3 regions of the Variovorax multivorans genome follow, and region 3 is predicted to be linked to each of the others. Evidence: predicted binding sites of a transcription regulator. Region 3 holds the regulator's gene; each other region holds the start of a gene.

Region 1 (9,570 bases), on a different contig from region 3:
GACGAGCGTTCAAAAATAAAGACCTGCATATCGATATTTGTTTTGACACTATTTATCCTTTGTTGCTTTGTTATAAACAGGCAGTCAATAGTTAATCTAATCAATCACTTGCCGCCAAAGCGGCTTGGCCACAGTTCTTCATTTCCGATTCGCATGCAAGCCTTTCCCAATGCAGATGCCCTGCGCGATCCGCGCTCCCTGGACGACCTGCTCCTGTACCGGCTGTCGCGTGCCGTGCGTGCCTGCAGCGGCATGGCAACCCGCCTGGTCGAAGGCGGCTTCGGCATCACGCATCGCGAGTGGGGAATGATCGGCATGCTTGCGCAGATCGGCGAGATCACCTCCTCCGCATTTGCCGAGCGCCTGCAACTGGACCGTGTGCGCACCTCACGCGGCCTGCGTAGCCTCAGCGAAAAGAAACTGGTGGAGCGGCGCCAGGATGCGCAGGACGGCCGCGAAGTGCATGTGCGTTTGAGCCCTACCGGCCGCGAGCTCTGCGATGCGCTGTTTCCGCGGGTCGCCCGCCTCAACATGGATCTTCTCGACGGCATCGACGCGGAGCATCTCGACATCCTTCTGGAGTGCCTGCACCGGCTCGAACTGCGCGGCAGGGAACTGAGCGCGCTGGGCGTGGTCCCGGAAAAAGCCGACCGCCGCTCGGGCGGCACGCGGCATCGGTGGCCCGAGTGCGCGCCTGAGTACGGCTAGAACAAATTGCCCTGCCCTGCCGCACCCGGTGGCCGGAACGCAGTGACATCCAGCGGAATGCGCTCGCGGTTGTAGCCGAGGCGGTTCGTGGCCTTCTCGAAGCGCTGGTGGATCAGGTCGGCCCACAGGCCCGAGCCCTTCATGCGCGTGGCGAAGTCGGCGTCGTAGTCCTTGCCGCCGCGCATCTCGTGGATGCGCGCCATGATGCGGTCGGCGCGCTGCGGATAGTGCAGCATCAGCCATTCCTTGAAGAGTGGCGCCACCTCCCACGGCAGCCGCACCACCGTGTAGAAGGCGCTGCGCGCGCCGGCCTCCCACGCGGCTTCAAGCACCTGCTCCATGTCTTCAGTGACGAAGGGAATCTGCGGCGCCACGCTCACGCCGACCGGCACGCCGGCGTCGGTCAGCGTGCGGATGGTGCGCAGCCGGCGATGCGGCGCGGCGGCGCGCGGCTCAAGCTTGCGGGCGAGTTCGCCGTCGAGCGTGGTCACGGTCACGTACACGGCCACCAGGTGCTCGGCCGCCATGGGGGCGATCAGGTCGAGGTCGCGCTCGATGGCGCTCGACTTGGTGACCAGTGCGAATGGATGCCGCGTTTCCTGCAGTAGTTCGATGATGGAGCGCGTGAGCCGCAGATCGCGCTCGATGGGCTGGTAGCAGTCAGTGGCGGTGCCGATGGCGATGTAGCTGGGCTTGTAACTCTTGCGCCCGAGCTCGGTGCGCAGCACTTCGACGATGTTGCGCTTGGCGATCAACTTGGTCTCGAAGTCGAGTCCGGGCGAGAGGTTCAGGTAGCTGTGCGTGGGCCGGGCGAAGCAGTAGATGCAGCCATGTTCGCAACCGCGGTACGGATTGAGCGAGCGGTCGAAGTAGATGTCGGGCGAGTCGTTCCCGTTGAGCACCGATTTCACGTCCTCGAAGCGCACTTCGGTGGCAATGGGCTGCAGTTCATCGGCCTCGGCCACGCCTTCTTCGAGCGTGCCCCAGCCGTCGTCGAAGGCGTTGCGCTCGTCCTTCGAGAAGCGGTGCGCGATGTGCGTGGCCGCGCCGCGGCCCTTGATGGCATGAATGGGGATCCGGGCAGCTGGCATGGCAACTCCTTCGATGCTGGATTTACTGTTTATTCATACAGTATTCCACTGATTCACCGTTGTCGCCAGTTTTTCAATTTCTCTATTGACAGAAATTTCGTAAATCCTAAACTCGACGCCATGGAACTCACCGACATTCAACGCAAGTTCGTCCTGCACTGGGGCGAAATGGGCTCCATGTGGGGCGTCAACCGCACCGTCTCGCAGATCCACGCCCTGCTCTTCGCGCACGGCAAGCCCATGAACGCCGAGGAGCTGTGCGACACGCTCGGCGTCGCCCGCTCCAACATCAGCAACAGCCTGAAGGAGCTGCAGGCCTGGAATCTCGTGCGCGTGACCCACACGCTGGGCGACCGGCGCGACTATTTCGAGACCAGCGTCGACGTGTGGGAGCTGTTCCGCACCGTCGTGCGCGAGCGCAAGGAACGCGAATTCGACCCCACCGTGCGCGTGCTGCGCGAGCTGGTCTCCAGCCCCGACTTCCAGAAGGAACCGGCCGATGCGCAGGACCGCATCCGCTCCACCATGGAACTCATGGACAAGCTCGCCACCTGGGCCGACGAAATGCTGCGGCTGTCGCCCGGCACGCTCGACAAGGTGATGACGCTGGGCGCGAGCGTGCAAAGATTCGTGCGCGGTGATGCAGCTTCGACCGACAAGGGCAAGGACGCAGACCCGGACGCGCACCATGCCAGCCTGCCGATGATCTGAGGCCCTTTTTTTGTCCGTCAGTTTCTGTTTTGACAGAAATATCGAGAACCAAAAGCACCATGAGCCACACCGCCCTTCCTGCCTACCCGCTCACGATCTACTTCGACGCAAGCTGCGCGATCTGCTCGGCTGAAATGGGCAGCCTCAAGGCGCGCGATGTGGCGGGCCGGCTGCAACTGGTCGACTGCTCGCCAGCGGCGTTCAGCAACGGCCCGGCACCGCGTGATGCATTGATGGCCGCCATTCACGTGTCGGACGCTGAAGGCCGGGTCTTCGTCGGCGTGCCCGCAATCCGCATCTGCCGCACGGCGGTGGGCCTGTCGAGCGGCAGCTTCCTGCTCGACCTGCCGATCGTCGCGCCGCTGGCCGACCGCGCCTATGCGCTGCTGGCGCGCAACCGCTACCGCATTCCGCGCTGGCTGGCCGCAAGGCTGGCGGGGCGCGTCGCGCCTTCCTGCGACGACGGCAACTGCCGCCTCTGAGAACCAACGAACAAGCAACCACCGAGGGAATCGCCATGCCCACTGTCTTCCAGCCCGACTTCCGCGTGCCGCACGAAACGCCCCTGCGCACTCCGGCAAGCCACGCCAGCGCGCCCATCACGTCCGAGGACACGCAGGACTACTTCACCGAAGTCGCAGTCGACTACAGCGCCTGGAGCCCCAGCTACAACATGCACTTCGGCTTCTGGCGCGCGGGACTGAATCCGCTGCGGCGCGAAGGCATGCTGGTGGAGATGAACCGCGTGGTCGGCAGCGCGCTGCAGCTCGGCGACGCACAGCCCGGCACCGCGCCACGCCGCTGCGTGATCGACATGGGCTGCGGCGCCGGCGCCACCGCGCGCACGCTGGTCGGCGACGATCCATCGCTCTACGCCATCACCGTGACCAACGTCGCCGTGCAGAACCGCATTGCCGCGAAGCTCGACGCCGCTGCCGGCGTGGCCGACCGCATGGCGCACCTCGAAGCCGACTACACACGCACCGGCCTGCCCGCCGCGCAAGCCGATGGCGCGTGGGCTGTCGAAAGCGCCTGCTATGCCGACGGCACCGCCAAGGCCGACTTCATCCGCGAAGCCGCACGGCTGCTGAAGCCCGGTGCGCGGCTGGCTGTCGTTGACGGCTTTCTGCTGCGGCCCCAACCCGGCCGCCTGGCCAGCTGGCTGCACCGCCTGTGGGCCGACAGCTGGGCCGTGCCCACGCTGGCCGTGCGCGAAGACTTCGTCGCCGCGCTGCGCGAGCACGGCTTCGACGATATCGAGGTGAAGTCGCTGCGCTGGCGCGTGGCGCCCAGTGCGCTGCACATCCCGGTGCTGGCCACCCGCTTCACGCTGGCCGAGCTCTGGAAGGCGCGCGGCAAGCTCAGCCCGTGGCGGCGCAAGCACATCGTGGCCAGTTACTGCGCGCTCGCGCTGGGCATGTTCTGGCGCGACTTCGACTACTGCATGGTCACGGCGAAGCGCCGCGCCGACTGACAGAACGAACAACACAAGCACAACGAGGAGAAGAGGTTTCCACATGAGCAACGACAACGAAGAAAGCAGGCTATCCGAGCTCGCCCCCGCCGAGCAGGCCGAACCCAGGCGTCGCATGCCCTTCGCGTGGTTCTGGCCGATCCTGGCGGGCGCGCTCGTCGCGCTGGTGCTGCGCATCGTCTTCGTCGGCGGGCCTGGCCAGCGCTTCTCGCCGATGCTCGGGTCATTCGTGTACTTCGTGCCCGCAGTGTGCGGCGCGGTCACGGTGTACCTGGCCGAGCGCATCGAGCGCCGCAGCTGGGGCTACTACCTCTGGGCGCCGTGGGTGGCGACCGCGCTCTTCGTCGCCGGCACGCTGGCGGTGTTCATCGAAGGCATCATCTGTGCGATCGTCATCATTCCGCTGTTCGCGGTGATGGGCAGCGTCGGCGGTCTGGCGATGGGCATCGTGTGCCGCATCACCAACTGGCCCAAGCCCGCGCTCTACAGCTTCGCCCTGATGCCGCTGCTGCTCGGCGGCATCGAGCCCCAATTGCCCAACCCGGACCAGTTCTCGAACACCTCGCGCACGCTCTTCATTGCCGCGCCGGCCGAGCGTGTGTGGCACGAACTCAACGCCGCGCGCGACATCCGCCCCAGCGAAGTCGGCGACGCATGGGCCTACCGCATCGGCGTGCCGATGCCGGTGTCGGGCGTGACCGTCGACACACCCGAGGGCCGCGTGCGCCAGGTGCAATGGCAGAAGAACGTGCACTTCGAAGAAATCGTCACCGAGTGGCAGCCCAACCGCCTGCTGAAGTGGCGCTTTCGCTTCTCACCAGACTCCTTCCCGGCCGGAGCGCTCGACGACCACGTGATGATCGGCGGCCAGTATTTCGACCTGCGCGACGCCACCTACACGCTGACCCCGCGCGACGGCGGCACCGAGCTGCGTGTCGAGGTGTCGTGGCGCCTGAGCACGCGCTTCAACTGGTATGCGGACCGGGTCATGCAGCTGCTGCTCAATGACGCCTCGGAGAACATCCTGCGCTTCTACAAGGCACGCAGCGAAGCCACTGAAACGGCGGCAGCAGGATGACGATGCAACCCGTCTTCCAGCAGGCGCTCGGCCCCGCGTGGGACCGGCTCGGCGACGTCATCCGCCGCCACTACACGATGACGCCGTTCTCCGACGACTACGTGTGCGTGCGCGGCACCATGAACGAGGTCTGGCACGCCCCCTGGGCCGCGCTGCTGATGCCCTTCGGCCGGCTGTTCGGCGCGCTCGTTCCGCACCAGGGCACGAACGTGCCGATCGAGGTGCACTACCGCTGCCACCCTGACGACGCCAAGCTTTACTGGGACCGCGTCTTCCACTTCCCGGGCAAGCAGCCCTTCCATTTCCGCTCGCACATGGAACACGACGCGGGGCAAGGCAGCGAGGTGATCGAGTACGTTCGCTTCGGCATCGGCATGCGCCTGGCGGTGAGCGCTGAAGACGGCGCGGTGGTGTTCCGCGACATGGGCTACATCTGGCGCATCGCGGGGCTGCGCATTCCGCTGCCGCTGGGCCTCTTTCTCGGCACCGCCTATGTCGAGGAACGGCCCGACCCCGCCGATGCCGACCACTTCACCATGAAGATGCTGCTGCGCCACCGCTGGTTCGGCGACGTGTTCCGCTACAGCGGGCGTTTTCACCTGGGCCCGCGGTTAGGGCCACAATGAGCGCACCATGCCACGCCGCCCCGAAAACCTCTACGCCCAGTACCACGCCCACGTCTACTTCGCACCCGATACGGTGGTGCAGGCCCGCGCTCTCTGCGAACGGGCGGGCCACGAGCTGATGGTGGCGGTCGGCCGCGTGCATGAGCGGCTGGTGGGGCCGCATCCGCACTGGAGCTGCCAGCTCGCCTTCGACGCCGCCGAGTTCGACCAGGTCATCGGCTGGCTCGACGCCAACCGCAACGGGCTCGACGTGTTCGTGCACGGCGTGACGGGCGACGACTTTGCCGACCACACGGCGCACGCCATGTGGCTGGGCGAAGAAAGCGCGCTCGACCTGCGGATGTTCCGGCACTAGGCCAGCTCTCAGAACTCCGCGTCGAGTTCGTCGATCTCTTCCGGCTCCTGCTTCGCGGCCGTCACCCATTCCTTCATGGCCGGCAGTTCCATCACGCGCTTGCAGTAGGCCGCGCACACGTTGTCGAGCGCCACGTCGTAGCTCAGGAAGCGCGTGACCACCGGCGCGTACATCGCGTCGGCCATGCCTGGCTGCTTGCCGAACAGGAAGGGGCCGCCGTACGCCTTGAGGCATTCGCGCCAGATGGCGACGATGCGGTCGATGTCGGCCTGCGCGCGCGACCACACCTTGAAGTTCTTGAAATGGGCCTTGATGTTCATCGGCAGCGCGCCGCGCATCGAGCCGAAGCCCGAGTGCATCTCACCGCAGATGGCGCGGCAATGGGCGCGGGCCGCCACGTCGTCCGGCAGCAGGCCGGCCTTGGGCTTGATCTCGTTGAGGTATTCGCCGATGGCCAGCGTGTCCCACACCTTCACGCTGCCGTGCTGCAGCGAGGGCACGAGCATCGACGAAGACAGCAGCAACATCTCGGCCTTCATGGCCGGGTCATCAGGCGGAATGACCTTCTCGCTGAAGTCCAGCCCGGCCAGCCTGCACATCAGCCAGCCGCGCAGCGCCCACGCGCCGTAGTTCTTGCTGCTGATGGTGAGAACGGGTTTGGCCATCGTGAAGCTCCTTGGGCGTTGTGTCGTTGCGTGCAAGCGCCATGCCATGCGGTTGGCCCACAACTTGCCTGCGAGGTATTCATGCTGTACCGGGCCTACCAGAACCAAGCCGACCTGCTCTCTCCGGCGCGGCTCGCGGCGCAGTACATGAGCAAGGCCCTGTGGAAAGACGGCACGGAGCGCACCATATTGCGGCGCATGGCCGCCCAGTTCGAGGTGTTCTCACGCATGCGGCTGACCCATACGCGGCCCGACTACGGCATAAATAGCGTCATGGTCGACGGTGCGGAAGTGGCCGTGCACGAGGAGACCACCCTCGTTTCGCCCTTCGGCACCCTGCTGCATTTCCGCAAGGACACCGATGCGGTGCATCCGCCGGTGCTGCTGGCCGCACCACTCTCGGGCCATTTCGCCACGCTGCTGCGCGAAACCGTGCGCACGCTGCTGCGCGACCACGACGTGTACCTGACCGACTGGCACAACGCGCGCGACGTGCCGCTGTGGCACGGCGGCTTCGGCCTGGACGACTACACGCGGCAGCTCATCCAGTTCCTGGAGGCCGTGGGGCCGGGCGTGCACATGGTCGCGGTCTGCCAGCCCTGCGTGGCCGCCCTGGCCGCCACCGCGCTGATGGCCGAAGACGACAACCCCGCCACGCCGCGCAGCCTCACGCTGATGGCCGGCCCGGTCGATTGCCGCATCAACCCGACCGGTGTGAACACGCTGGCCACCAGCAAGCCCATCGAGTGGTTCAGGCGCAACCTCATCAGCCATGTGCCGTGGCCGCACGCCGGCATGATGCGGCGCGTGTACCCGGGCTTCCTGCAGCTGTCGGCCTTCATGAGCATGAACCCCGAGCGGCACAAGAAGCAGTTCGAGGACATGTACAGCCACCTGGTCGAAGGCGACATCGAGAAGGCCCGCACCATCGGCACCTTCTACGACGAATACCTGGCCGTGAACGACCTGCCGGCCGAGTTCTACCTGGAGACCGTCGAGCGTGTCTTCCAGACGTATGACCTGCCACGAGGCGTGCTCACCGTGGGCGACCGCACCGTGAACCCCGCCGCCATCCGCCGCACCGCGCTGCTGACGGTCGAAGGCGAGCGCGACGACATCTGCGCCGTGGGCCAGACAGTGGCGGCGCAAGACCTCTGCACGGGCATCCGGCCGTACCTCAAGACGCATCACCTGCAGGCCGGCGTGGGGCACTACGGGGTGTTCAGCGGCAGTAAGTGGAATGCGCAGATCTATCCGCGCGTGCGGGAGACTATCCACGCCGCGGCTGAACTGAACGGCTAGGACTGGCGCCGCGCGCGCACGCCCTTGCCGCTCACGCGCCGCACCATCGCCTCGCCGGCTTGCGGCAGCCGCTCGCGCAGGAACGCGATCAACTCCTGCGCCACCACATTGCGCATCGGCCCCGGCAGGTAGGCCAACACCACGCGGCGCTCGACGCGCGGCTTCAGCAGCGGCACCACCACCAGTTCGGGGTCGCGCAGCGACGAGGTGTACAGGCGCGGCATCAGGCCCAGCGCCTGCCCGCTGCGCACCAGCGCATAGAGCGTTTCGGAATAGCTCACGCGGTACGGCTCCGGGCCTTGTGCGAACTGCGCGCGCGCCGGGTTTCCCAGCGCGGGCATGCTGCCGCGTTCGAACAGCACCAGCCGCTCCTTGCCGATGGCCTCCCACTGGGCATCGCCGGCCGCTGCCAGCGCATGGTCGCGCCGCACCACCAGCACCAGCGGGTCGCGGAACAGGTCGATGCAGGTCAGCCCGCCCGGCGGCTCGGTGATGGCGGCCACCGCCATGTCGATCTGCCCGCTGCGCAGTTCGGCCAGCAGCGTGTTCGACGGGGCATCGCGCCAGGCCAGCTCCACCTCGCGCTGCCCGCTCTGCAGAAACTCGCTGGCGGCAGCCGCTACACGTGCGCTGGCCGAGGGAATCACGCCGATGCGCACGAAGGCGCGGCCGCGCTGCACCGTGCTTTCGATGTCGCGCAGCGCCACCTCGAAGGTGTTGACCAGAAAGTCTGTGCGCGCCAGCACTTCGGCGCCCACGGGCGTGAGCTCCAGCCGGTGAGTGGAGCGGGTCAGCAGTTCGGCGCCGAGCAATTTCTCCATCTGCTTGATGGCGTTGCTCAAGGCCGGCTGCGTGATGGCCAGCCGGCGCGCCGCGCGGCCGAACTGGCCTTCTTCCACAAGCACCGAGAAGAACTGCAGCTGGCGCAATGTGAGCGCACGCAGGGGCAAGGCGGCCATGGGCGAATCCCCGGTTATTGATTCAGTGAATCAAATTATAGAAATTCAAAATTTTCCTTATGAGAGCGCCGTTACTAGACTGGTCAGCATGACCAGCCCCACGCCTGCCCCCACTGCGCCCTTCACGCTGGAATCGATGCTCCGCGCCATGCCCAAGGCCGAGTTGCATTGCCACCTGTTCGGCACGGTGCGCCACGAAACCTTCAAGCAGCTCAACCTGCGCGCCGGCTCGCCGCTGGCAGCCGACGAAATCGAGGGCTTCTACACGCGCGGCGAAAAACCGGTCGGCGTGCTGCGGGTGCTGCGCGCGCTCGACGCCCAGCTGGTGCGCAGCGCCGGCGATCTCTATCAGCTCACGCTCGAATACCTGCAGGACGCGGCCTCGCACAACGTGCGCTACGCCGAGTTCTTCTGGAACCCGACTGGCACGGTGCACGAGTCGGGCATCGCCTACCCGCTCGCGCAAGGCGCCATCGTCCGCGCGATCCAGGACGCACAGCAAGAATTCGGCATCGTCGGCCGCCTCATCGCCGCCATCGACCGCGAAGCCAGCCCTGAGGCGGCCGTGGAGATGGTCGAGTGGGTCAAGGCGCATCGCTGC
Region 2 (9,570 bases), on a different contig from region 3:
AGAGCATGAACAAGCGCAAGCTCGAAGAGGCCGTTGCCGCCTCGGGCCGGCCGGTGCACACGCTCACCATCCAGCAAAAGGGCGGCACGCGCACCACCATCCGCGAAGGCACGCAGTGGGTGCAGTGGGCGCTGGCCGAACTCGCGCAGCAGCAGCGCGTGCCCATGGACCTGAGCGAACTCGTGGTCGGCACCATCTGCGGCGGCTCCGACGGCACCAGCGGCATCACCGCCAACCCGGCCGTGGGCCGCGCCTTCGACCTGCTGATCGAACAGGACGCGCGCTGCATCTTCGAGGAAACCGGCGAGCTGATCGGCTGCGAGTTCCACATGCAGCGCCGCGCCGCCACGCCGGAACTCGGCGAGGCCATCGTCGAATGCGTGAACAAGGCCGCGCGCTACTACAGCACCATGGGCCACGGCAGCTTCGCGCCGGGCAATGCCGACGGCGGGCTCTCGACCATCGAGGAGAAATCGCTGGGCGCGTATGCGAAAAGCGGCGCCTCGCCCATCAACGGCATCGTGAAGCCGGGCGACGTGCCGCCGCAGGGCGGCCTCTACCTGCTCGACGTGGTGCCCGACGGCGAGCCGCGCTTCGGCTTTCCGAACATCAGCGACAACGCAGAGATCGTCGAGCTGATCGCCTGCGGCGCGCACCTCATCCTGTTCACCACGGGCCGCGGCTCGGTGGTGGGCTCTGCAGTCTCACCCGTCATCAAGGTCTGCGCCAACCCCGACACCTACCGCCAGCTCGGCGAAGACATGGACGTCGATGCCGGCCGCATCCTCGAAGGGCGCGGCACGCTGCAGGAGGTGGGCCAGGAAATCTTCGACGCGGTGCGCAGCGTTGCCGACGGCGCGGCCACCAAGTCCGAAGCGCTGGGACATCGCGAATTCATCCTGACCTACAAGGCCTTCGAACCGCTCGGCCCTTCGTGCCTGCCGCTCGCCAGCATTGCTCGCGCTGCGTGAGCGGCGCCCTCCCCCGCTTTCTTCCATTGGACTTCCGGAGCCCAACGCATTGAACTACCAGTTCGACTTCATGCCCGTGCTCGAGCAGTGGCCGCTGCTGCTCGAAGGCGCGTGGACCACCGTGCAGCTGTCCTTCATCGCGACGGTGCTGGGCTTTGCGCTGGGCACCGTCTGCGCGCTGGGCCGCAACAGCCGCCACGGCTGGCTGCAGCGCCTGACAGGCGGCTACGTGGAGGCCATTCGCAATACGCCGCTGCTGATTCAGAGCTACTTCCTCATCTTCGGCCTCTCCAGCGCCGGCGTGACGATGCCGATCATGGTGGGCGCGGTGCTGGCGCTGGTGGTGAACATCGGCGCCTACAGCTGCGAGATCATCCGCGCGGGCATCGAGTCGATCCACAAGGGCCAGCTCGAGGCGGCGCAGTGCCTGGGCCTGTCGAAGCTGCAGGTGTTCTGGCACGTGATCCTGCGGCCCGCGGTGGAGCGCGTGTACCCGGCGCTCGCCAGCCAGTTCGTGCTGCTGATGCTGGCCTCCAGCATCATGTCGTCGATCGGCGCGGAAGAACTCTTCGGCGTGGCCAACCGCATCCAGTCGGACACCTTCCGCAATTTCGAGATCTTCATCGTGCTGTGGGTGGTGTACCTGGCGCTGTCGTACGCCATGCGCCTGGGCTTCTGGCTGCTGGGCATGCTGATCTTCCCGCGCCGGCGCAAGCTGGGCACGCCGCTGTGAGGCGGGCGAAAGAGGTTTCGACATGACCTTCATGCCAATCGATCACTTCGGCTTTCTGTTGATGGGCGCATGGGGCACGGTGCAGCTCTCGGCGCTTGCGTTCGTGGGCGGCGGGCTCATCGGGCTGGCGGTGGCGCTGGCGCGCGTGTCGCCCGTGAAGGCGGTGCGGCGCATCGCGGCGGGCTACATCCAGGTCATCCAGGGCACGCCGCTGCTGGTGCTCATGGGCGTGTGCTTCTTCGGTCCCAACATCGCAGGCATCGGCTCGGTGCCGGCGATCGTCGCGGCGGCGCTGGCCATCACCATCTATGCGAGCGCCTTCCTCGGCGAGATCTGGCGCGGCTGCATCCAGTCTGTGCCGCGCAGCCAGTGGGAAGCGGCCGAGTGCCTGGCGCTCACGCGCTGGGAGCGCATGCGCCGCGTGATCCTGCCGCAGGCGCTGCGCATCGCGACGCCGCCCACCGTGGGCTTCCTGGTGCAGATCATCAAGAACACGTCGATCGCGTCGCTGGTGGTCGGCTATGCCGAGCTTTCCTACAACGCCAAGGTGCTGAACAACTCGACGTTCCAGCCCTTCCTGTATTTCGGGTGCGCGGTGGTCCTGTATTTCATTCTTTGTTATCCGCTGTCGCGATGGAGTCGCGCCCTTGAAAGGAAGCTCAATGCAGCCCGTGGTTGAACTCAACGACGTCCACAAGCACTTCGGCAAGCTGCATGTGCTCAAGGGCGTGTCGTTCTCGGTGACGCGCGGGCAGGTGGTCGCCATCATCGGCCAGAGCGGCTCGGGCAAGAGCACCGCCCTGCGCTGCATCGACCGGCTGGAGACCATCGACAGCGGCACCATCCAGTGCTGCGGCCACGCGGTGCACGACCCTGCGCTGAACCTGCGCGACCTGCGCAAGGACGTGGGCATCGTGTTCCAGAGCTACAACCTGTTCCCGCACCTCACGGTGAAGCAGAACATCACGCTCGCGCCGCAGTCGGTGAAGAAGATGAGCGCATCGGAAGCCGGCGCCATCGCCATGGAAGTGCTGGAGCGCGTGGGCCTGGCCGAAAAGGCCGACGCCTACCCCGAGCAGCTCTCGGGCGGCCAGCAGCAGCGCGTGGCCATTGCGCGATCGCTCGCGATGAAGCCGCAGCTGATGCTGTTCGACGAAGTGACTTCCGCGCTCGACCCGCAGCTCACCGGCGAAGTGCTCAAGGTGATGGAAAAGCTCGCGGCCGAGGGCATGACCATGATCCTCGTCACGCACGAGATGGCATTCGCGCGCGGCGTGGCCGACAAGGTCATCTACATGCACCAAGGGCTGGTGTGGGAGGAAGGCGACGCCGGCATCCTCAGCGACCCGCAGACGCCCGAGCTGCGCCAGTTCATCGGCACCGGGCTTTGATTTTTCTTTCAGACAACTCCAGGAGACCTTCGATGACTTCTTCCCTCTCGCTCAAGCGCCGCGGCGCGCTGCTGTCCGCGCTCATGCTGGCACTGCCGCTGGCCTTCGCGAGCGCATCGGCGCATGCCGACCAGCTCGACACCATCACCGCCGCCAAGAAGATCCGCGTGGCCATCGACCTCGCAGTGCCGCCCTACGGCCTGAAGGACGAGAAGCTCAACGCCACGGGCTCCGACGTCGAGACCGCGCGCCTGCTGGCCAAGAGCCTGGGCCTCGAACTGGAGATCGTGCCGACCACCGGCGCCAACCGCATTCCGTTCCTGCAGACTGACAAGGCCGACATCGTGATCTCCAGCATGTCGGTCACGCCGGAGCGCGAGAAGGTTGTCGACTTTTCTGTGCCCTACGCCGCCATCCTGGCCGTGGTGGGCGCGCCCAAGAGCATGACCATCACCGGCCCGGCCGACCTCGCCGGCAAGAAAGTGATTGCCACGCGCGGCACCACCAACGACCAGGAAGTGACAAAGATCCTTCCGGCCGGCGCGCAGATCGTGCGCTTCGACGACGACGCCACCTCCATCACTGCCGTGGTGAGCGGACAGGCCGACATCTTCGCGACCGCCCCGCCGCTGCTGAAGACCATCAACGAGAAGAACCCGGCCAAGCAGATGGAGCCGAAATTCACGATGAAGACCAACATGCTGGCCATCGGCATGCGCAAGAACGAGCCGCGCCTGAAGGCCAAGCTCGACGAGTTCGTGAAGGCACAGCTCAAGAGCGGCGAGCTCAACACCATCTACAAGAAATTCCACGGCGCCGACCTGCCGGCGGACGTGATGCGCAACGCAGGCTGAGCACGATGGCGAAGATCGACCAGGTAGAAATCGCGCAGATCGACATTGCGCCCAAGGTCAAGCGCACCGACGCCATCCAGTCCTTCGTGACGCAGGAGACCGTGATGGTCACCGTGCGCTGCGACGACGGCTCGGCGGGCACGGGCTACACGTACACCATCGGCACGGGCGGCTCGTCCATCGTGGCGCTGCTGAACGACCACCTGGTGCCGCGCCTGATCGGGCGCGACCCGCAGCAATACGAAGCCATCTGGCGCGACCTGTTCTTCCACACGCACGCGACCGCCGTGGGCGCCATCACCAGCCTGGCGCTGGCGGCCATCGACACCGCGCTGTGGGACCGCAACGCACGCGCGGCGAGCCTGCCGCTGTGGCGGCTGGCCGGCGGTGCGCAGGCGCGCGTGCCGGTCTACACGACCGAGGGCGGCTGGCTGCACATCGAGCCCGCGCAACTGGTCGAGCAGACGCTGGCTGCGAAGGCCGACGGCTTTCTCGGCGCGAAGATCAAGGTCGGAAAGCCGCATGTGGCGCAGGACATCGCACGCCTTTCGGCCGTGCGCGAAGCCGTGGGCGCGGACTTCGAGCTGATGGTCGATGCCAACCAGAGCTTCACCGTGGCCGAAGCCATTCGCCGCGCGCGCCAGTACGCGCCGCTCGATCTCGCGTGGTTCGAGGAGCCGATGCCAGCCGAGCACGTGCGCGGACATGCGCAGCTGCTGGCGAGCACCAGCGTGCCGATCGCGGTGGGCGAGTCGATGTACCACCCGTCGCAGTTTGCGGAATACATCCAGCAGGGCGCCTGCTCCATCGTGCAGGCCGACGTGGCGCGCGTGGGCGGCATCACGCCGTGGCTGAAGATCGCGCATCTCGCGGAAGCGCACAACATCGCGATGTGCCCGCACTTCCTGATGGAGCTGCACGTGAGCCTGTGCGCAGCGGTGCCGAATGCGCGCTGGGTGGAATACATCCCGCAGCTCGACGACCTCACGACGAGTCGGCTGCGCATCGAAGGCGGCCATGCGGTGGCGCCGGAGACGCCGGGGCTGGGCATCGAGTGGGATGCCGACCAGTTGAAGGCACGGCGCAAGTTCGCGCCGATCGTGGTGCGCGGCTGAGTCGGTCAGCCGGCTTCGAGCAGGTTGCGCAACGCCTGCAGGTCGCGGGCGATCCACTGTGCATCGCGCTCGAAGGCCGCATCGTCCATGTGCGGTTGGCGCAGCAGCGTGAACTGCAGCTCGCAGGCGTCGGGCGCAACGCCGATCACGCGGAACGGCAGGTAGACCTCGGGCACGCCTTCGGGCGCGACCCAGTGGTCGAGCACACCGAGGTCGTTGCGCGGCGCGAAGCGCATGCGGGCCTCGCCGCTCTCGGGCGTGCGCACGATCCAGTGGTCGCCGTGCGGCACCAGCGCGCTCTTGGCGAGGCCGCTGGCCCAGTCGGGCAGCCGCTTCGGATCGGCCGCCAGCACATAGGCGCGGCGCCATTCGCACTGCACGCGCTGCGTGATGACGCGGGACTGCGCGGCGTGGTCTTCATTCGTCGGTTTCATCGAAATCGCTCCTGAGTACCTTGGACACGACGGCGCCGGAGAACCCGCGCGCCATCAGGAATCGCATCTGCTTGGCCCGCTCCTTCGCATCGGCGGGCGGCGCGTCGAAGCGGTGGCGCCACAGGGCCGTGGCGCGTTCGACTTCTGTCTCCTGCAGGCTGGCCACCGCTTCAGCGATGGCCTCTGGGGCGATGCCCTTGGCCTGCAGCTCCTGCTTCACCCGCAGCGCGCCCGAGCGGGCGGCACGCTGGTTGAGCACCGAGGCCACCACGCGCGGCTCGCTGATGAAGTCTTTCGCTGCCAGCTCGTCGAGCGCCTTGGCCAGCGTGCCGGGCTCTTCTTCATGCTTTGCCAGCTTGCGCTCCAGCTCCGCGCGTGAATGCTCGCGCTGACTCAGCAGGCGCAGTGCGCGGCCTTTGAGGGACGGGGCGTTGAATGCCATGCGGGGGTCGCTCGCGCGGCCCCCGGGGAGCCGCGCTCTGGCTTATTCGCCCTTGTCGGCCTTCTCGGCCTTGGCAGCCTTCTGCGGCTTCTCGGGCGTGGCGCCGGCATCGGCGGCCAGCAACGGGATGCCCAGCGATTCGCGCACCTTGTTCTCGATCTCGCGCGACAGCTCGGGGTTCTCGCGCAGGAACTCGCGGGCGTTGTCGCGGCCCTGGCCGATCTTCTCGCCGTTGTAGGCATACCAGGCGCCCGACTTGTCGACGATCTTGGCGGTCACGCCCATGTCGATGATCTCGCCTTCGCGGCTGATGCCTTCGCCGAACAGGATGTCGAACTCCGCCGTCTTGAACGGGGGCGAGACCTTGTTCTTCACCACCTTCACCTTGGTTTCGTTGCCGATGGCCTCGTCGCCCTTCTTGATGGTGCCGATGCGGCGGATGTCCAGGCGCACCGAGGCGTAGAACTTCAGCGCGTTGCCGCCGGTGGTGGTTTCGGGCGAGCCGAACATCACGCCGATCTTCATGCGGATCTGGTTGATGAAGATGACCATGCAGTTGGTCTTCTTGATCGTGGCCGTGAGCTTGCGCAGCGCCTGGCTCATCAGGCGGGCCTGCAGGCCGGGCAGCGAGTCGCCCATTTCGCCTTCGATTTCGGCCTTGGGCGTGAGGGCGGCGACCGAGTCGATGACGATCAGGTCGACGGCACCAGAACGCACCAGCGAATCGACGATTTCAAGGGCCTGCTCGCCGGTGTCGGGCTGGCTGATCAGCAGGTCGGACAGGTTCACGCCGAGCTTCTGGGCGTACTGCACGTCGAGCGCGTGTTCGGCGTCGACGAAGGCGCAGGTGCCGGCCTGCTTCTGCATGGCGGCAATGACTTGCAGCGTGAGCGTGGTCTTGCCCGACGATTCCGGGCCGTAGATTTCGATCACGCGGCCGCGCGGCAGGCCGCCGACGCCCAGCGCGATGTCCAGGCCCAGCGAGCCGGTGGAAACCACCTGGATGTCTTCGAGCGCCTCGCCTTCGCCGAGCCGCATGATCGTGCCCTTGCCGAACTGCTTTTCGATCTGGGCCAGCGCGGCTTGCAGCGCCTTGGCTTTTTCACTGTTGGCGACCGAGATGCTTGCGCCCTTGACGACTGCGTCCATGTGGAAACTCCTTGAAAATCAACGGTTTGTGTTGGGTTTCATCCGATCTGCTTTTAACTACAGGCTGGATGCTTGAACAGTAGTGTAGGGGCTCATGGGTTGGCGTAAACCCATTTTTTGGTCAGTTTGCTTTACCATTTACCGCCATGGCCGAAGCCGCTTTCCCGACCGACCCCGATGCCTGGCGCCAGACCCACCTGGGCCGCCTGCTCGGCCACGCCATGCGCCGCTTCGACGAGCGCGTGCTGGAGCTGATGGCGCACGACGTCGACGTGCCGCTGGCGCTGTCGAACCTCGCGGCGCGCGCGCAGGTGAGCGCGGCGCACATCCACATCACGCGGCACCTGGCGCGCGAGGGCTCGCGCCTCACGGAGCTGGCCGAGCGCGCCGGCATGACCAAGCAGGCGATGGGTGCGCTGGTCGACCAGTGCGAGGCCTGGGGGCTGGTCACGCGCGGGCCCGATCCGCTCGATGCGCGGGCGCGGCGCGTGCTCTTCACCGCCGACGGACTGGCCTGGCTCGACGCCTTCCGCAGCGCGGTGACGCAGGCCGAGAGCGAGTTCCGAAACAGCGTCGGCGACGAGATCGCCACCGTGGTAACGATTGGACTGGAAGCCTACACAGCGGGCTAGACTCGCCCCAGAGACAAATGTGAACGGCGCCGGTTTGGCGCCCGAACGGGCCGGAGGTGACGCATGCGGATTCTGATTGCCGAAGACGACCAGGTGCTGGCCGATGCCCTGCTGCGCAGCCTGCGCACCTCGGGCGCGGCGGTCGACCACGTGGCGAACGGCTCGCAGGCCGACACCGCGCTCATGACCCATGACGAGTTCGACCTGCTGATCCTCGACCTCGGGCTGCCCAGCCTGCACGGCATCGAGATCCTCAAGCGCCTGCGCGCGCGCGGCTCGCAGTTGCCGGTGCTGGTGCTCACCGCGGCCGACAGCGTCGAGGAACGCGTCAAGGGCCTGGACCACGGCGCCGACGACTACATGGCCAAGCCCTTCAGCCTGCAGGAGCTCGAAGCGCGCGTGCGCGCCCTCACGCGGCGCGGCATGGGCACCACCAGCAACGCCATCCGCCACGGCCCGCTGGTGTACGACCAGGCTGGCCGCGTGGCCACCATCGACGGCAAGATGATCGAGCTGTCGGCGCGCGAACTCGGCCTGCTCGAAGTGCTGCTGCAGCGCGCCGGCCGGCTGGTGAGCAAGGACCAGCTGGTCGACCGCCTTTGCGAATGGGGCGAGGAGGTGAGCCTCAACGCCATCGAGGTCTACATCCACCGCCTGCGCAAGAAGATCGAGAAGGGGCCTGTGCGCATCGCGACGGTGCGCGGGCTGGGCTACTGCCTCGAAAAAATCCAGTGACGACGACGCGGCAGCCGCCACGCGCGGGCGGCGGCATGCCGGAGGACTTGGCGCGATGAAGCTCTTCCAGCGCGCGCAGCGCTCGCTTTTCGGCGAGATCCTCGACTGGATGCTCACGCCGCTGCTGCTGCTGGTGCCGGTGAGCATCGGCGTCACCTGGCTGGTGGCGCAGGGCATTGCCAACGCGCCCTTCGACCGCGCGCTCGAACACAACGTGAAGGCCCTTGCCGAGCTGGTGACGGTGAAGGAAGGGCATACGCAGTTCGTGCTGTCGCAATCGGCGCGCGAGATCCTGCGGGCCGACGATGCCGGCCACGTGTACTACCAGCTGCTCGACGGCCACGACACGCTGCTGAGCGGCGAGCGCGACATTCCGATGCCCGGCCTCGACGAACCGCTGCCGGCCGGCCAGGTGTTCCTGCACAACAGCGCCCTGCATGGCAAGGAGGTACGCGTGGCCTCGATGTGGATCGCCAGCGGCACCGACGACGTTCCGCCCACGCTGCTGCAGCTGGCCGAGACGCGCGAGAAGCAGTCGGTGCTGGCGGCCGAGATCATCAAGGGCGTGCTGCTGCCGCAGTTCGCCATCCTGCCGCTGGCGGTGCTGCTGATCTGGCTGGCGCTGGTGCGCGGTATCAAGCCCCTGTCGGTGGTGGAGGCGCGCATCCGCGAGCGGCGCCCGGGCGACCTGAGCCCGCTCGACGAATCGTCGGTGCCACTGGAAGTGGTGCCGCTGGTGTCGTCGGTGAATGAACTGCTCGACAAGCTCAACGATTCGATCGGCACGCAGAAGCGCTTCCTGGCCGACGCGGCGCACCAGCTGAAGACGCCGCTCGCGGGCCTGCGCATGCAGGCCGACCTGGCGCAGCGCGAAGGCGCCAACGCCGACGAGCTCAAGCAATCGCTCAAGCAGATCGGCCGCGCGAGCAAGCGCGCCACGCACACGGTGAACCAGCTGCTGTCACTGGCGCGCGCCGAAGGCAACAGCGCCAACGCGCACCACCAGCCCTGCGACCTGGCGCGGCTCACCATCGAGGTGGTGCGCGAGGCGGTGCCGCGCGCGATCGAGAAGCGCATCGACCTGGGCTACGACGGCGCGGAAGCGGGCGCACCG
Region 3 (9,570 bases):
TGGCCTTGGCCAGCGCGCCAGTGGGAGCGCCGCCGCCCTGGGGCTTCATGCAGTTCCAGAAGAAGGTGTGGTTCCAGATTTGCGCGGCGTTGTTGTAGATGCCGCCGCTGGACTTCTTGACGATCTCTTCGAGCGTGAGCGACTCGAACTCAGTGCCCTTTTGCAGGTTGTTGAGGTTCACCACGTAGGCGTTGTGGTGCTTGCCGTAGTGGTACTCGAGGGTTTCCTTCGAATACTCGGGTGCCAGCGCGTCGAGGGCGTACGGCAGGGGTGGGAGCACATGTTCCATGGTTTTTTCTCGTGGGTTGGTTGTGGGAATCAGGGATTCTAGGAAGTAATTATTGAGGTAGCGTCGGACGCGTTCCCGTCGCGTCGCCCGGCGTGACGGTCAGGTCGACTTCGCCATCGGCGAGCCGCGCCTTGACGGCGTCGCCCGGCGCCAGTTGCGTTGCGCTGACGATCGCATGACCTTCTGTATCGGTCAGCCACGCATAGCCACGCTGCAAGACCAGTGCCGGATCGAGCAGCCGCATGCGCAACGCCACGCGTTCCAGGCGCTCACGACGCTGCACCAGTGCACGCCCCAGCTTCAGGGGAAAGTCCGCAGCGATCGACCGGGGCACCTGCGACAGGCGCTCCCGCCTCGACAGCACCGCATACCGAAGGCGCTGCACATGGTGCGCCAGGCGCAGTTGCTGGCGCGTCACAAGGCTCGAGGGTCGACCGAGGCGCCCCGCCGCCTGGTCGACGCGCTGTCCAAGGGCATCAAGGCGCCCGCCCAGCGCATCGCCGAGACGCTCGTCGAGCAGATCGAGCGCACCGAGCCACATGTCGCGCGGCGCACTCACCAATTCTGCCGCGGCGGTTGGCGTGGGCGCGCGCAGATCGGCGCAGAAGTCGGCGATGGTGAAGTCGGTTTCGTGCCCCACACCACTGATCAGCGGCACCGGGCTCTGCACGATGGTGCGCGCCAGGGTCTCATCGTTGAAGGCCCAGAGGTCTTCGATGGAGCCACCGCCACGCACCAGCAGGATCACATCGACGGCGGGTGCAAAGTCATAGAGCGATTGCAGCGCCCGCATCAGTTCGGCCGGCGCATTGGCTCCTTGCACTGCCGCGGGTGCAAGTACGACCGGAATGTGTGGAACGCGTCTTCGTAGCGCCGTCACAACGTCGTGCAAGGCCGCCGCGCCCAGCGACGTGACGACGCCGACCGCGCGCGGCATGGCCGGTAGCGCCCGCTTGCGCGCCGGATCGAAGAGTCCTTCGGCTTCCAGGCGTGCCTTGCGTTGCATGAACTGCTCGAACAAGGCGCCCTGCCCGGCTCGCCGCAAACTCTCTACAACCAGTTGAAGATCGCCGCGTGGCTCGTACACCGCAAGACGCCCGCGCACCTCGACCTGATCGCCATCGCGAGGCGAAAAGTCGAGCAAACCGGCTGCCCGCCGGAACATCGCGCAGCGCAGCTGGCCGGACTCGTCCTTGAGCGCGAAGTAACAATGTCCACTTGACGCGCGCGAAAAACCCGAGATCTCGCCGCGCACGGTCACCGGATTGAAGCGCGCATCGAGCGCGTCGGCCACCGCATGGCACAGCGCGCCCACTGCCCAGACACGCGGCCCGGGCGCGGAATTCGATTCACGCAAGTTCACAAAATGCACGCTCGGCCAAATGCCACTCTTCCACAACGGGCCGCACGCCCCTCGTCATCAGACCCCGGTGCGGGGCAGGCGCACGGTTTCTCGTGCAAGCCATTGATTTCATTGAAAAAAGTGCTGCTCAAAATTCAGTCGATCTAGCGGAAAGGCCGCCCCATGCGGGTCCGGATGAGTTGCGCAGCAGGTTAATCACAAAGTTATCCACAGAATCTGTGCGTCCTTGCCGACACAAAAACAAGGCGCGTGCCGATGGTGGGCTCAGTGGATAATCGCCGCGCATTTGCAGTCTACGGGCCGGAGGATTTTCTTGTTTTCCATCATAGTTGCCGCGGGTTGGCCAATCTGGCCCTTGCTCGCTTGTTCAGTCATTGCGCTCGCGCTGGTTATAGAACGTTTCACGAGTCTCAAGACCGTGAGGGTACTGCCGCCGAAGCTGCTCGACGAAACCATCACCGTGTCGCACGGCGCCATTCCCGGCCCGGACATCGTGACCAAACTTGAACGCAACTCGATGCTCGGCCAGGTGCTGGCCGCAGGCCTGCGAGCGTTGAACGCCAATCCGCGCTGCACCGAAGACGACCTGCGCGCCGCCATGGAGGCCTCCGGCCGCACCGTGGCGCACAAGCTCGAGCGCTACCTGCCTGCCTTGGCTACCATCGCGTCGGCAGCCCCGCTGCTGGGGCTGCTGGGCACGGTGATCGGCATGATCGAGATCTTCGGCTCGCAGTCGCCGGGCAGCGGCGCTGTCGGCTCGGGCAACCCTGCGCAACTGGCGCACGGCATCTCGATCGCGCTCTACAACACGGCCTTCGGCCTGATCGTCGCCATTCCGACGCTGATCTTCTGGCGCTATTTCCGCAGCCGGGTCGACGAATACCTGCTGAATCTCGAACTCTCAGGCGAGCGTTTTGCCCGCCACCTGAACGCCCTGCGCAAATGACCCGCGCCCGCATGCAGTTCCGCCACGGCGCGCGCGACGAGCCGGAGATCAACCTGATCCCGTTCATCGACGTGCTGCTGGTGATCCTGATCTTCCTGATGCTGTCGACCACCTACAGCAAGTTCACCGAGATGCAGCTGCGGCTGCCAACGGCGGACGTCGATGCGCAGCGCGACTACCCGAAGGAAGTGATCGTGGCGGTGTCGGCCGACGGCCGCTACTCGATCAACAAGAACCCGGTGGCCGACCGCAGCGTGGAGACCGTGACGGCCGCCCTCGCCGCAGCGGCCACCGGCGGCAAGGACAGCGTGGTGATCATCAGCGCCGACGCGACCAGCCCGCACCAGGCGGTGGTGACGGTGATGGAGGCCGCGCGCCGCGCCGGCCTGATGCAGATCACCTTCGCCGCACAGTCGACGGCGCAAGCCGGGCACTGAGTGCCTTCCGACGGCAGCAGCGGCAGCACGGGTTCGCCGTCGGCCTCGCGGCTGCAGAACGCCTGGTTGAGCCGCGGCCCTCTGGCTTGCCTGCTGTGGCCGCTGTCGCTCATCTACGCTGCGCTTTTCGCCGCGCGTGGGTGGCTCTATCGCGCGGGATGGCTGCGGACCGAGCGTGTGCGCGTCCCGGTGATCGTGGTTGGCAATGTGATTGCAGGCGGGGCCGGCAAGACTCCAGTCGTGATGGCCGTTGTGCGACATCTGCAAGAGCGGGGATTTCGGGTCGGCGTGGTGTCGCGCGGCTACGGCCGCCGCACCGATGACTGCCGCGAAGTGCTCGGCGACAGTGATCCGCAAGATGTGGGAGACGAACCCGCGCTGATTCACCATGCCACGAAGGCGCCGGTGTTCGTTGCACGCCAGCGCATCGATGCCGCGCGCGCCTTGCTCGAGCGGCATCCGGCCACGCAGGTCATCGTGAGCGACGATGGTCTGCAACACTTGGCGCTTGCGCGCGACATCGAGATCTGCGTGTTCGACGACCGGGGCATCGGCAATGGCTGGCAACTGCCCGCAGGTCCGTTGCGCGAAGCCTGGCCACGCCGCTGCGATCTGGTGCTGCACAGCGGGGCACGGCCGGCCTTTGCCGGGGGCCATACGGCCACCCGGGCTCTCGCGCACGATGCGGTGGGCAGTGACGGGAAGCGCGTGCCATTGGCCGCCCTTGCCGGCCAGCCCGTGACAGCACTGGCGGCCATCGCACGGCCCGAGGCCTTCTTCGACATGCTGCGCGCGCGCGGCCTGAAGCTCGCCAACACCATCACACTGCCCGATCACTTCGATTTCGAGGATTGGCAGCGCCCCGCAGACACGGCGAGCACCCTCGTCTGCACCGAAAAAGACGCCGTCAAACTGTGGCGCAAGGTGCCCGATGCGCTGGCCGTGCCGCTGGAGTTCGCGCCCTCCGCGGAATTCTTCGCCGCGCTCGACGCAAAGCTATCATCGCTCGATGGATATCAAGCTGCTTGAACTGCTCGTCTGCCCCGTCACCAAAGGGCCGCTGACCTGGAACCCCGAGAAGCAGGAGCTCTGCTCGCGCAGCGCGCGCCTCGCCTATCCCGTGCGCGACGGCATTCCGGTGCTGCTCGAAAACGAAGCACGCACGCTCTCCGACGAAGAGCTCGGGCTGTGAGCTTCACCGTTCTGGTGCCGGCGCGCCTGGCGTCGACACGGCTTCCCAACAAACCCCTGGCCGACATCGCCGGCGTGCCCATGGTGGTGCGCGTGGCGCAGCGCGCCAGCGAATCCGGCGCGGCGCGCGTGGTGGTCGCTGGCGACGACCCGTCGATCATTGCGGCATGCCAGGCGCACGGTGTCGAGGCCATCCTCACTCGTCAAGACCATCCCAGCGGCACCGACCGGCTGGCCGAGGCATGCGAACTGCTGGGCCTTGACGGCGACGACATCGTCGTCAACGTTCAAGGCGACGAGCCGCTGATCGACCCCGCGCTGATCGACGCCGTGGCATCCACGCTGGCCACCCATGCAGAAGCCGCGATGAGCACGGCCGCCCACGAAATCGACTCTGTCGACGACTTCATGAACCCCAACGTAGTGAAGGCCGTGCTGGACGCGCAAGGCAACGCCATGTACTTCAGCCGCGCACCAATCCCTTGGTGGCGTGACGGCTCCGCCAATGGCGCGGCGCCTGCGGTGCTGCCTACCCCTGCCCCGCTGCGTCACATCGGCATCTACGGCTATCGCGCGGGCTTCGTGCGACAGTTTCCCTCGCTGCCACCGGCTCCCGTCGAGGCGACCGAGGCACTCGAACAGCTGCGCGCGCTGTGGCACGGCCATCGCATCGCGGTGTACGTGAGCCATGTTGCACCCGGACCGGGCATCGACACGCCCGAAGACCTGGCGCGCGTGCGCGCCGTCTTCGCCGCCGCGCCTCCCGCCTGAGGCGCTCCCATGCCTGCGCGGGCGGTGGAAATTCTTCGAGGGCACGCGTGCTATCCTCGACGCAACTCCGCCTTGCCCAGCCCTCGGGCCGACGCTCGGCGCGACACAAAATCTAAGAACCGTCCGAGGACACCATGAGACTAATTTTGCTGGGCGCGCCCGGGGCGGGCAAAGGCACGCAAGCGGCCTTCATCTGCCAAAAATACAGCATTCCCCAGATTTCGACCGGCGACATGCTGCGCGCTGCTGTCAAGGCCGGCACGCCGCTCGGGCTGCAAGCCAAGGCCGTCATGGACGCAGGCGCCCTGGTCAGCGACGACCTGATCATCAATCTCGTCAAGGAACGTATTGCGCAGCCCGATTGCGCAGCCGGCTTCCTGTTCGACGGTTTCCCGCGCACCATCCCCCAGGCCGACGCTATGAAGGCGGCCGGCGTCAAGCTCGACTACGTGCTCGAAATCGACGTGCCCTTCAGCGACATCATCGAACGCATGAGCGGCCGCCGCTCGCACCCGGCCTCGGGCCGCACCTACCACGTCAAGTTCAATCCGCCCAAGGTGGAAGGTAAGGACGACGTCACTGGTGAAGACCTGATCCAGCGCGAAGACGACAAGGAAGAAACCGTGCGCAAGCGGCTCGACGTGTACAGCCAGCAGACGCGGCCACTGGTCGACTACTACTCCGCCTGGGCCAAGACCGACCCAGCCGCCGCGCCGAAGTACCGCGCCATCAAGGGTGTGGGCACGGTCGACGAGATCACGCAGCGTGCGCTGGCTGCACTGAGCAGCTGATCCCGATCTGATTCCCGAAACCGCCCCTTCAACGGGGCGGTTTTGTTTTCACCCCAGTAGTTCCAGCATCAGCGCGATGCGCGCCTTCGCGGGTGTCAGCGCGCCCGCATCACGGAGCTGGTCCCCGGCCTTCGGCAGGATGCGTCCGTTCGCGCAACGCGTGGCTCGAACCACCGCAACGCCCGCGTCCTGCGCCTTGAGCGCTGACGCTTCCAACGCATGGTGCAGGGTGCCGTTGCCGGTGGCGGCGAGCACCAGCCCGCGCACGGGCCCGGCAGCGCCGTGCTGCAGCAGGGCTTCGATCACAGCTCCGCTGACGCCGGCATGGCTCACGACGATCTCGACGCGGGGCCACTGCACGGAGGTCGCCTCGAAGAGCTTCGACGCCTGCGACGCCGATCCCTCGGGCCACTCCCGGACACGGCGCACCTCTCCTTCTTCGACGTAGCCGACCGGCCCCGCATCGCCTGAAGCAAAGGCATCGAGCCGATAGGTGTGCACCTTCTGGATATCGACGCCACTGTGGATAGCGCCGGCGCACACCACGGTCACGCCCCGTGCGCCTTCCGTCGCGGCGACGCTGACGGCGTCGCGCACGTTCTGCGGTCCGTCGGGCGCCAGCGCGGTGGCCGGGCGCATCGCACAGGTGAGCACCACGGGCTTGGACGGAGCCAGCACAGAGTGCAGGAAGAACGCCGTCTCTTCGAGCGTGTCGGTGCCATGCGTGATCACCACGCCCGCCACGTCGGCCTGGGCCAGCCAATGCGCACAGCGCCGGGCCAGCTGCTGCCAGATGTCGAACGACATGTCCTTGCTGTCGACCTGCGCCACCTGCTCTGCTTCCAGCGATACACCCTGGGGCGCCTCGATCCCGCCCAACAGATCGGCCACGCCCACCTGCCCGGCGGTGTAGCCGATGTTGTCGCCGCTGCTGGCTGCCCGGCCGGCAATGGTGCCGCCCGTTCCCAAAACCACCACACGACGGCGCACTTCAGGCGAAGAGGAATTGACCATGGCTTGTCAACTTTTAAAAACTGGTTAAAAATACAGGTACTGGATATCTAGCCAGTGCCGCAAGGAACCACATATGCAGTTCGCCGTGAAGCTTACAGCCCGCCAGCAGCAGATCCTGGATCTCATCCAGAGCGCCATCGCACGCACTGGTGCGCCACCCACGCGCGCCGAAATCGCCAATGAGCTCGGGTTCAAGTCGGCCAACGCCGCCGAAGAGCACCTGCAGGCGCTGGCACGCAAGGGCGTCATCGAACTCGTCAGCGGCACCTCCCGCGGCATCCGCCTCAAGGGCGACGCCCTGCGCTCTCTCAACGAAACGCGTCATCGCGAAGGTGGCCAGTTCTCGCTCTCGCTGCCCGGCATGGCCCAGCTGGCGCTGCCGCTCATTGGCCGCGTCGCAGCCGGCTCCCCCATCCTGGCGCAAGAACACGTCGACCAGACCTACTACGTCGAGAACACGCTGTTTCAGCGCCAACCCGACTATTTGCTCAAGGTGCGCGGCATGTCGATGCGCGACGCCGGCATCATGGACGGCGACCTGCTCGCGGTGCAGGCCACCAAGGAAGCGCGCAACGGCCAGATCGTGGTTGCGCGCCTGGGTGACGAAGTGACCGTCAAGCGCCTGAAGCGCAACAAGCAGGTCATCGAACTGCACGCCGAAAACCCCGACTACCCGACCATCATCGTCCAGCCGGGCGAGCCTTTCGAAATCGAAGGCCTCGCGGTTGGCCTCATCCGCAACACCATGCTGATGTAGGCCTCGCGGCCTGCTTTCCGCAGCACCCCATCCGGCAGCGACAGGTGGCGGGCGTATGGCGAAGAGTCGCCATCACCCTGTCGCGGCCGATTCAAGAAATCCTGCCTGTGTTCAACCTCATACTTTTTTGGAGTTCACATGGGAATCGCCCTCCTCGCCATCGCTGATTTCTGGATGCCGCTGCAATCGCTGGCCAGCCGCCTGATGCCGGCGCGCCGCCCTCACCGCAGGGATCGCCTCGACGCAGCCGAAACCTCGGCCGGATTGCGCTATGTAGCAGTGCGCCCTGCCTGCACCGCCCGCTCCAGCGGCACTGCAACGCCCACAGCCCCAGCGCGTCCGTTGCGCGTGGTCCGCGTGGTCGACGGCAAGGGCCAGCAGCACAGCAACCGCGTCGTGATCTCTGGTCGCATGGCCGACGTCTGCGCCGAACTCGACCGGCTGGCAGCGCTCGAAACCGCCGAAACCATGGCCACGCCCCCGCGTTCAACACGCCTGCATTGAGCCCGAACACCCCTGCGAGCGGCTGTGGGGGCGGGTATCCAAACGTTCACGGGCACGACATTCCAATGCTGCGAGGCACAATGGCACGCCATGAACATTGTGATCCTCGACGATTACCAGGACGCCGTGCGCAAATTGCGCTGCGCCGCCAAGCTGGACGCGTACGCGGCCAAGGTCTACACCAACACGGTGAAGGGCATCGGGCAACTGTCGGTCCGCCTCAAGGATGCCGACGTGATCGTGCTGATCCGCGAGCGCACCCATATCTCGCGCCAGCTGATCGAGAAGCTGCCCAAGCTCAAGCTCATCTCGCAGACCGGGCGCGTCGCCGGGCACATCGACGTCGCGGCCTGCACCGAGCGCGGCGTGGCGGTGGCGGAAGGCTCGGGCTCTCCGCAGGCGCCTGCGGAGCTCACTTGGGCGCTCATCATGGCTGCCATGCGCCGGCTGCCCCAGTACATCAGCAACCTCAAGCACGGTGCATGGCAACAGTCAGGCCTCAAGTCGGCCTCGATGCCGCCCAACTTCGGGCTCGGCTCGGTGCTCAAGGGCAAGACGCTGTGCATCTGGGGCTATGGCCGCATCGGCCAGTTGGTCGCGCGCTATGGGCAGGCCTTCGGAATGCAGGTCGTGATCTGGGGCCGTGAAGCCAGCTGCGCCAAGGCCCGCTCCGACGGCTTCCAGGTCGCGCAGAACCGTCACGAGTTCTTCGCCGCTGCAGACGTGCTGTCGGTGCATCTGCGGCTCAACGAAGAAACCAACGGTCTCATCACGCTGGAAGACCTCTCGCGCATGAAGCCGACTGCGTTGTTCGTTAACACCTCGCGCGCCGAACTGGTCGAAGCCGACGCCCTGCTCGCCGCACTCAACCGCGGCCGCCCCGGGCTGGCAGCCATCGACGTGTTCGAGAGCGAGCCGCCGCTGCAAGGCCATGCGCTGCTGCGCCTCGAGAACTGCATCTGCACGCCGCACATCGGCTACGTCGAGCAGGAAAGCTACGAAAGCTATTTCGGGCAGGCCTTCGACAACGTCGTGAGCTACATCAACGGCAACCCCACGAACATCGTGAATCCCGGCGCGCTGCAGGTCCGCCGGTGAGCCGGCCGGCGCCACAGGGTGCGCTCTGGGCGCTGCTCGTTGGCAATTTCGTGATTGGCACGGGCGTGATGGTGGTGCCCGGCACGCTCAATGAAATCAGCACATCGCTCTCGGTCACGGTCGCCACCGCGGGGCAACTGATCACGGCCGCCGCGGCGGTGATGTGCATCGGCGCTCCGCTGCTGGCCGCCGCAGTGGCGGGCTGGGACCGCCGGCAACTGCTGGCCATCACCCTGCTCTGGTACGCCGCCGGCCACGTCCTCTGCGCGCTGATGCCGAGCTTCGGCGCCCTGCTGCCGGTGCGCATGCTCACGGTGATCGCGCCGGCCATCTTCACGCCCCAGGCTGCGGCCTGCGCCGGCATGCTGGTGCCGCCCGAGCATCGCGGACGCGCCGTCACCTTCGTCTT

The links. Region 3 encodes LexA, which represses DNA repair genes until DNA is damaged. Its sites were predicted from a motif close to ACTGTATNNNNATACAGT; they were not measured.
Region 1: ACSFCA_RS14810 (PA0069 family radical SAM protein) is a predicted target of LexA. The motif match lies at 1,824-1,841, and genes of this name have one in related genera.
Region 2: recA (recombinase RecA) is a predicted target of LexA. The motif match lies at 7,136-7,153, and genes of this name have one in related genera.

Annotation. Positions count from the first base shown of each region.
Region 1 covers NZ_JBPJZL010000005.1:302,420-311,989, forward strand. The annotation lists gene ACSFCA_RS14805 (MarR family winged helix-turn-helix transcriptional regulator) at 154-708, shown strand; gene ACSFCA_RS14810 (PA0069 family radical SAM protein) at 705-1,799, opposite strand; gene ACSFCA_RS14815 (GbsR/MarR family transcriptional regulator) at 1,920-2,510, shown strand; gene ACSFCA_RS14820 (thiol-disulfide oxidoreductase DCC family protein) at 2,570-2,992, shown strand; gene ACSFCA_RS14825 (SAM-dependent methyltransferase) at 3,028-3,984, shown strand; gene ACSFCA_RS14830 (SRPBCC family protein) at 4,028-5,062, shown strand; gene ACSFCA_RS14835 (DUF4166 domain-containing protein) at 5,065-5,688, shown strand; gene ACSFCA_RS14840 (DOPA 4,5-dioxygenase family protein) at 5,696-6,043, shown strand; gene ACSFCA_RS14845 (glutathione S-transferase) at 6,052-6,708, opposite strand; gene ACSFCA_RS14850 (polyhydroxyalkanoate depolymerase) at 6,790-8,010, shown strand; gene ACSFCA_RS14855 (LysR family transcriptional regulator) at 8,007-8,969, opposite strand; gene ACSFCA_RS14860 (adenosine deaminase family protein) at 9,058-9,570, shown strand, end outside.
Region 2 covers NZ_JBPJZL010000006.1:383,348-392,917, forward strand. The annotation lists gene ACSFCA_RS18015 (UxaA family hydrolase) at 1-971, shown strand, start outside; gene ACSFCA_RS18020 (amino acid ABC transporter permease) at 1,021-1,704, shown strand; gene ACSFCA_RS18025 (amino acid ABC transporter permease) at 1,727-2,383, shown strand; gene ACSFCA_RS18030 (amino acid ABC transporter ATP-binding protein) at 2,367-3,095, shown strand; gene ACSFCA_RS18035 (transporter substrate-binding domain-containing protein) at 3,128-3,949, shown strand; gene ACSFCA_RS18040 (mandelate racemase/muconate lactonizing enzyme family protein) at 3,955-5,064, shown strand; gene ACSFCA_RS18045 (SRPBCC family protein) at 5,070-5,498, opposite strand; gene recX (recombination regulator RecX) at 5,482-5,940, opposite strand; gene recA (recombinase RecA) at 5,983-7,089, opposite strand; gene ACSFCA_RS18060 (MarR family winged helix-turn-helix transcriptional regulator) at 7,236-7,721, shown strand; gene ACSFCA_RS18065 (response regulator transcription factor) at 7,785-8,456, shown strand; gene ACSFCA_RS18070 (sensor histidine kinase) at 8,512-9,570, shown strand, end outside.
Region 3 covers NZ_JBPJZL010000001.1:237,848-247,417, forward strand. The annotation lists gene ACSFCA_RS01105 (superoxide dismutase) at 1-289, opposite strand, end outside; gene xseA (exodeoxyribonuclease VII large subunit) at 339-1,652, opposite strand; gene ACSFCA_RS01115 (MotA/TolQ/ExbB proton channel family protein) at 1,966-2,598, shown strand; gene ACSFCA_RS01120 (ExbD/TolR family protein) at 2,610-3,035, shown strand; gene lpxK (tetraacyldisaccharide 4'-kinase) at 3,036-4,064, shown strand; gene ACSFCA_RS01130 (Trm112 family protein) at 4,045-4,227, shown strand; gene kdsB (3-deoxy-manno-octulosonate cytidylyltransferase) at 4,224-4,997, shown strand; gene adk (adenylate kinase) at 5,132-5,788, shown strand; gene ACSFCA_RS01145 (asparaginase) at 5,837-6,802, opposite strand; gene lexA (transcriptional repressor LexA) at 6,876-7,559, shown strand; gene ACSFCA_RS01155 (hypothetical protein) at 7,698-8,063, shown strand; gene ACSFCA_RS01160 (D-2-hydroxyacid dehydrogenase family protein) at 8,154-9,161, shown strand; gene ACSFCA_RS01165 (MFS transporter) at 9,158-9,570, shown strand, end outside.